Linked DNA regions of Asticcacaulis excentricus CB 48. The protein of the gene in region 2 interacts with the protein of the main gene of each other region in a pairwise test. Links are inferred from orthologs where the notes say so. Each region holds a gene or a part of one and is shown on either strand. Other genes may lie near its edges.

Region 1 (2,860 bases), on a different replicon or contig from region 2:
TCTTGAGGAAGGCGCGGTCCTTGTCGAGGTTGTCGAGGGCTTCACGCAGGCTGCCGCAGACTTCCGGAACGGCCTTTTGCTCTTGCGGCGGCAGGTCGTACAGGTTTTTGTCGGCCGCGGGGCCCGGATCGATACGGTTTTCGATACCGTCGAGACCAGCCATCAGCAGCGCTGTGAACGTCAGGTAGGGGTTGCCCAGCGGATCGGGGAAGCGCGCTTCGATACGCTTGCCCTTCGGAGAGGAGACCCACGGAATGCGGATCGAGGCGGAACGGTTACGCGACGAATAGGCCAGCTTCACCGGAGCTTCGTAGCCCGGAACCAGACGCTTGTAGGAGTTGGTCGTCGGGTTGGCGAAGGCGTTGATGGCCTTGGCGTGCTTGATGATGCCGCCGATGTACCACAGGCACAGGTCCGACAGACCGGCATACTTGTCGCCGGCGAACAGCGGCTTGCCGTTCTTCCAGATCGACTGGTGCACGTGCATACCCGAACCGTTGTCACCGAACATCGGCTTCGGCATGAAGGTCGCGGTCTTGCCGTAGGCGTGGGCGACGTTCTGCACGACGTACTTGTAGAGCTGGGTACGGTCGGCCATGGTGAGCATGTCCGAGAATTTCAGGCCAAGCTCGTGTTGGGCCGGAGCCACTTCGTGGTGGTGCTTTTCCGGTTCCATGCCCAGTTCCCCCATGACGGCGAGCATTTCGCCGCGCAGGTCCTGACAGGAGTCCACCGGGTTGACCGGGAAGTAGCCGCCCTTCGGGCCCGGACGGTGACCCATATTGCCTTCGGCGTATTCCTTGGCTGAGTTGATCGGCAGTTCCGAAGAGTCGAAGGAGAAGCCGGTGTTGTTCGGCGCGATCGACCAGCGGACGTCGTCAAACAGGAAGAATTCGGCTTCCGGACCGAAATAGACGGTGTCGCCGATACCGGCCGACTGTACGTAGGCGAGCGCCTTTTTGGCGATCGAGCGCGGGTCGCGGTTATATGGCTCGTTGGTGTCCGGATTGATAACGTCGCAGAACAGGAAGAGGGTGGTCTGCTGATAGAACGGATCGATATAGGCCGTCTTCAGGTCCGGGCGCAGCTTCATGTCGGATTCGTTGATGGCCTTCCAGCCGGCGATCGACGAACCGTCGAACATGGTGCCGTCATTGAGGAAGTCTTCATCGACGAGATCGATGTCGAAGGTCACATGCTGCATCTTGCCGCGAACGTCGGTGAAGCGAACGTCAACGTACTTGACGTCCTTTTCCTTGATGAGCTTGAGAATGTCTGCTGCGGTCATTTTTTGACGCCCTGGGTTTTTGGTTGGGTAGTTTGGAGAAGATCAGACCGCTTGCGGTCCGGACTCCCCGGTGCGGATGCGAACGACATCGATGACGTCGCTCACAAAAATCTTGCCGTCGCCAATCTTGCCCGTGCGTGCGGCGGTCTGGATGGCCTCAAGTGCGGCCGGTGCCAGATCGTCGGCAACCACGAGTTCAATTTTGATCTTCGGCAGAAAATCAACAACATATTCCGCACCCCTGTAGAGTTCGGAATGTCCTTTCTGGCGGCCGTAGCCCTTGGCTTCCAGAACGGTCATACCCTGCACGCCGATTTCCTGAAGGGCTTCCTTCACTTCGTCCAGCTTGAAAGGTTTGATAACAGCTTCGATCTTTTTCATGAGCAATCCTGATCACGACCGTTAACAGCGAAAATCTTTTGCATTGCGACAGAATGCAAGCCAGATTCCGGTGAAACAGCTCACTTGACTGTAAAGATTTATTACGATGCGTGAGCGCACCCGTCCTGCCTTTAGACCCAGACGGGAGCGAATTCAAAAGGAAAATACGCCTGTTAGCTGATTTCCCCTATTCGGTGTCCGCTTATAGGCGCAGCGCAACCCGATATGATTGCGCTTGAAATTAAATGCAGTCGTGGATCAGGTAAAGTTTAAAACGAAACGCACCCAACAAAAGCGTCTAAAGCCTGAGAGAGCCCCGCCGCGAAGGACGGGGCGTGAGCATACGTCAGAAAGTTGTCCCTCACCACGACTTGGTGATGCGGGTGTAGAGATAGCGCCCATTAAAGCCGAACGGTGAGCGGGCGCTGAAGGCCGCACCGCCGTTATACTGGGTGCTGGCGGTTGGCGTCAGCGTGCCTGATAGCGTCGTCAGTGGCGTCTGTTTGGGATAGACGTCGCCGATGTTGTCGACGCCTACGGCCCAGGTGACGCCGTTGTCGAACTTGTAGTTGCCGGACACATTGACCACCGTCTTGTCGCCAGTTTCAAAATCAAAGGCGGTGTTCGACTGCGCGACCAGGACCGAACTGTAGGAGACGGCCGAAACGCCCGCTGACCACTTGCCCAGCTTCCAGTCGATAGCCGCGTTCAGCTTGTCCTCCGGCGTTGAACTGGACAACAGGTTCTGATTGACGCGCGCGAACAGGGCCGGGGGTGACGGCAGGCTCGACAGCGTGTTGATGGCCGGGAAGCGGTCGATATCCGTCTCCCCGTGGTTATAAGCCAGGCTGAAATCGTAGGTGCCAAAGCCTTCGGAAGGCAGGCGATAACGTGCGACGAGGTCGATGCCCTTGGTCGTGGTGTCCACGCCGTTCATGAAAAAGCGGGCCGCGTCCACCCCATAAGGCGACAAGAGGTTATAGACCCCCTGATTGCTAATGGTCGTGCCGCTCTTGCCGATCAGGTTCTCGGTCAGGACGATGCGGTCTTCGATCTCGATCTTGTAGGTGTCGAGTGTCAGTTCAAACGGCCCGCTATGGAAGACGAAGCCCAGCGCCAGGTTTTTGGAGGTTTCGGCCTCCAGAGGTGCGGCCCCCAGCGCCTTGGCGACCGAACTCGTGGCCGGGAAGG
Region 2 (4,736 bases):
TATCGTGGCGTTCAGCGCCAGAAGATTGATCTGGCTAGTGATATTGCTGATCATCTCGACGATGCCGTCCATCTGCGCCGCCGCGACGGCCAGTTGCCGGGCGCTGTCGTCGGCTTCGTTGACGGACTGATTGGCCTGGTCCGCCGCTGCCTTCGTCTGTGACATGGTATCGGAAATCGATCGGCCCGTGGCCGCCATTTCCTCAACCGCCGCCGACAGGTCTTGTAGCGAGTGGGAAAGCTCCGTCGTCCGGTTGAGCGCTATGCGTCTGGCGGTAACGTCGGTGGCGTATTTCATGACCTTATAAGGCTTGCCATTGACATCGAGAATGGCGTTGTACGAGGCTTGAATATAGACGGTTTGCCCGCCCTTGGCCTGACGCTGAAACTCTGCAGAGACGAATTCGCCGTGCGCCAGTCTGGCCCAGAACTCGCTATAGGAGTCGCTGTTGGCGGTCGCCTCATCCACGAACATTCTGTGATGCTTACCGCGGATTTCGTCCAGCCCATAGCCCATGACCTTCAGGAAGTTGTCATTGGCGTTGAGGATGGTGCCGTCCAGATCAAATTCAATGACCGCCTGCGCACGCGAAATGGCTTCCACCTGGCTCAAAAGATCGGCGTCCTTCTGAGCCTGCCGGGTGATGTCAGAGGCGAACTTGACGACCTTCAGGGGCCGGCCGTCTATGCCCAGTACGGGGTTATAGGTCGCCTGGAGGATAACGTCACGTCCGTCCTTGTTGACGCGATTGAACTGCGAAGAGACGAACTCGCCCGCCAGTAGTCGCCGCCAGAAATCCGTATAGGCGGGACTTTTGGCGTCGCTATCGGTGACAAACATCCGGTGATGCCGCCCGACAATTTCATCCAGACGATAGCCCATCACCTTCAGGAAGGCGTCGTTGGCTGTAATCACCGTGCCATCAAGGGCAAACTCAATAACGGCCTGAGAGCGTGAAATGGCCGCGACCTTGCCTTCCAGATCGAGGTCGCGCAGCTTGCGAGCGGTCACGTCGGAGGCAATTTTGACAATCTTATAGGGCTGACCCGAACGGTCGAGAATGGGGTTATAAACCGCTTCCAGATACACGTTGCGGCCGTCTTTCGTCTGACGCCGGAACTCACCCTTTTGCGCGATCCCGTGTTTCAGGTCGGCCCAGAATTGCCGATAGGCTGGCTTTTGAACCTCGCCTGCATCGACGAAGGCCGAATGGTGCTTACCTACCAGTTCAGAAGCCGAGTAACCCATCAGGTTCAAAAAATTGGCGTTGGCGGAAAGCACGTGCCCGTCAAGGTCAAACTCTATAAGCCCATGACTGCGATCAATCGCCGTCAGCAGGTCCTGATTGAGGCCGTCCGCCTTACGTGACTTTTTTCCACCAAACACTGACCACATGGACAGTACTCCGCAACACAACAGATGACATTGTTACGGAAGGTTCTCAATAAGAGGTTAAGTGCGCTGGTTACCGCGCCATTGACGCCCTCGCCCGCGTAGGTGAGGCGCGGTTCGGGGCCGAGGGGGGGTCGAGCACCTCGGTCAGGGCCCGATGGACCTTGTCGCGCTGGGCTTTTGTCAGTTGCTTGCGCGTAAAGTGATCAACGACATAAAAGGCATCGACCGCGCGTTCGCCGTAACAGTCGATGTGGGCCGAGGCCGTATCGAGACGCGCACGCGCCAGCACGCTGGCCACATCGGCCAGAAGTCCCGGACGGTCTCGGCCGGACACCTCGATAATCGTCATTTGGGGGTTGGATTCATCGTCGAAGACCACGGTCGGTGCGATGGCAAAAGCCGCCGTGCGGTGGGCATTGATCGCCTTATGGATCAGGGGCGCCGCCGCTTCACCACCGACGGCCTTTTCCAACGCCTTTTCCATCTGGCGGATGCGGCCCGGATCGTCGTGGCCAAACGGCTTGCCCTGCGTGTCCTGCACGTAGAAGACGTCGAGCGCCTGAGCCGTGGTGGAGGTGAAGACCTGCGCCCCCACAACGTTGGCGCCCAGATTGGTAAAGCAGCGCGCCAGATCGGCAAACAGGCCCGGACGGTCCGGCCCCGTTATACAGAAGCAGGCAGCGTTGCGGGTCGTGTCGATAAAAGCCTGAGCCGAGGCCTTCCCTTCGGAAGCGCTCCACACCTGACGGGCGTGCTGGCGGATTTCGTCGGCGGAAAAGGCAAACAGATACGACTCTTCCATGGTCCCGAGCCAGGCGCGCATCTGGTCATCCCCAGTGCTCAAAGACTCGCGCAAGGCCGCGGCGCGCGCCTGAATCTCTTCGCGCACCTGGGTCACCGCGTCGCCTTCGCTGCCGCGACCACCACGGAAAGCGGCTTCGGTTGCGGCCTGAAGCTCACGCATCAACTGGCCTTTCCAACCGTTCCATACACCCGGCCCAACGGCGCGGATATCGGCGACGGTGAGTACCAGAAGCTGACGCAGACGTTCGGGCGTTTCGACGATGCGCGCAAAAGACGCCACAGTTTCCGGGTCCGACACATCGCGCTTTTGCGCGTAGTCGGACAAGACAAGGTGATGGCGCACCAGCCACGCCACCTGATCAATCTGCCACTTTTCAAGTCCCAGTCGCGCACAGGCGCGGCGCGCGGCAATTTCGCCCTCAATTTCCTGCCCCAGCTCGCCCCCCTTGCCCACATCGTGCAGCAGCATAGCGAGATAGAGGGTTTCCTTATTGGCCAGATTGGGGATCAGCGAGGTCGCCAGCGGGTGATCCTCACGGTGCTGCCCCAGTTCGATATCACGGATTATCCCAATGGCGCGCAGCGTGTGCTCATCAACTGTGTAGGTGTGGTACATGTTGAACTGGGTCTGGGCCACAATGTGCCCGAACTCAGGGATATAGCGTCCCAGAAGCCCCGTCTCGGTCATCAGAGACAAGGTGCGATAGGGGTTTTTACCGCGCACCAATATATCCAGAAAGACCTCGGCCACCGCCTTGTCGCGGCGAAGGGCGGCGTTGACCAGCTTGAGGTTACGCGCAACCGCCGTAAAGGCGTCCGGATGCAGGTCCATTTCCAGCCGGTCCGCCATGCGAAACAGCTTGAACATGGCGACCGGGGCCTTTTTGAAGACATCCGGGTTTTGCACACTCAGACGGCCTGAGTCGATAATCAAGCCCGGGTGTTCCGGCTTACTCAGCGACAAGAGCCCTGATTGAAAAAAGTGCGTCAGGCGTTGCAACGGCTTGGTCTGCTGCGCCTCCAGCTTGGTGCAGAAGATGCGGGTCAGCGCCCCAACCTCCTTGGCCACCAGGAAATAACGTCGCATGAAGCGCTCGACCGCCGGTTCACCATCGGCTTCCACATAGCCCATACGGCGGGCGATTTCCGGCTGAAGGTCAAAGCTCAGACGTTCTTCGGCCCGGCCCGCCGTCATGTGGATCAGAATGCGCACCTTCCACAGGAAGTCAAAGGCCTGCACAAACGCCGTGCGCTCTTTTTCAGTCAGCAGCGGGTCGAGGACGCCCCAGCCCCCCGCCGCCTGCGGTTTCTGGCTTTCGCGCAGCACCGGTGCGGGCGTGGCGCCCGCCAGGTATTTGGCGATCCAAAACAGCGTATGCAGGTCGCGTAAGCCGCCCTTACCCTCTTTGAGATTGGGCTCGACCACGTACCGCGTCGTTCCGGCCTTGGCGTGACGGAAATCGCGCTCCTCCAGCTTCGCCGTGACGAAATCAGACGCGCCGTGGCGCATGACATCGAGCGCCAGCTTTTCCTTCAGATACTGCACCAGCCCGCTATCACCGGCCAGCGGACGGTACTCGAGAAGCGCCGTCATGACCGTGTGGTCTTCGCGCGCCATCTTGAGGCTTTCATCGACCGTTCGCGAGGCGTGGCCAACCTTCAGGCCCAGATCCCACAGTGAATAGAGAATAAATTCGATAACGCTTTCGGAGTGCGGGGTTTCCTTCCACGCCCGCAAAAACAACAGGTCGAGATCCGAGTAGGGGGCCAGTTCGCCGCGGCCATAACCACCCACCGCCACCAGCGCCAGACGCTCACCTTCGGTCGGGTTGCGCGCGCGGTAAACGTGGGTCAGGGTGAAGTCCCAAAGGGCCGTGATGATTTCGTCGGCCAGTTTCGACAACTCACGCGCCGTCGATAGCCCCCCCCGGTGGTCCTCAACGCGTGACAACAGGCTTTCACGGGCCATATCCCACTCGCGCCTGAGGATGGCCACCGCCTTACGTCGCAGATCGGCCACGTCACCCGTCGAGTTCTCATAGGCCTCGGTCAGTTTGCGACGCAAAAGCGCGCCGTCAATGCTGTGGCTCAGCAGGGCGGGACTTGTCTTGGTCAGCATGAGAGCGGGTTCACCTGCGGGCGGCATTGACGTATCCCTGTATTACACCAGACCCCTTAAACGATAGATAACTTCAAGCGCCTCTCGGGGGCTGAGGTCATCCGGATTGATGCCTTTGACGGCCTTTTCCAATTCGGTTTCAGCAGGCTTTTGCACCGCAGCAACCGCGACCTGCGCCTGAACCGTGGCAAAGAGCGGCAGATCATCGAGTTTGAGCTGATGCGCCTTATCGGTCTCCAACCGCTCCAGTATGTCCTTGGCGCGAGCAACCACCACCGGCGGCATTCCGGCCAGGCGCGCCACCTGCACCCCGTAGGAGCGATCCGCCGCACCCCGTTTGGCCTCGTGCAGGAAGATCAGCTCACCGTTCCACTCACGCGCCGTCATGGAGATATTGTGGGTATGGGCGAGTAAGGAT

Evidence for each region.
Region 1: the proteins of ASTEX_RS00155 (region 2) and ASTEX_RS13765 interact in binary tests that used the Escherichia coli proteins (3 or more experiments, as listed by UniProt). The link is inferred for Asticcacaulis excentricus CB 48 from one-to-one orthologs.

What each region holds. Positions count from the first base shown.
Region 1 is NC_014817.1:449,300-452,159, forward strand. It holds ASTEX_RS13765 (P-II family nitrogen regulator), read right to left. Parts: upstream 1,670-2,860; coding sequence 1,331-1,669; downstream 1-1,330. Other genes in the region: glnA (type I glutamate--ammonia ligase), read right to left, coding at 1-1,288; ASTEX_RS13770 (TonB-dependent receptor plug domain-containing protein), read right to left, coding at 2,031-2,860. UniProt on the Escherichia coli protein: P-II indirectly controls the transcription of the glutamine synthetase gene (glnA). P-II prevents NR-II-catalyzed conversion of NR-I to NR-I-phosphate, the transcriptional activator of GlnA. When P-II is uridylylated to P-II-UMP, these events are reversed.
Region 2 is NC_014816.1:33,988-38,723, forward strand. Bases 1,266-4,736 are described here. They hold ASTEX_RS00155 ([protein-PII] uridylyltransferase), read right to left. Parts: upstream 4,346-4,736; coding sequence 1,466-4,345; downstream 1,266-1,465. Other genes in these bases: ASTEX_RS00150 (methyl-accepting chemotaxis protein), read right to left, coding at 1,266-1,395; mutS (DNA mismatch repair protein MutS), read right to left, coding at 4,361-4,736. In the rest of the region: more of ASTEX_RS00150, read right to left, coding at 1-1,265.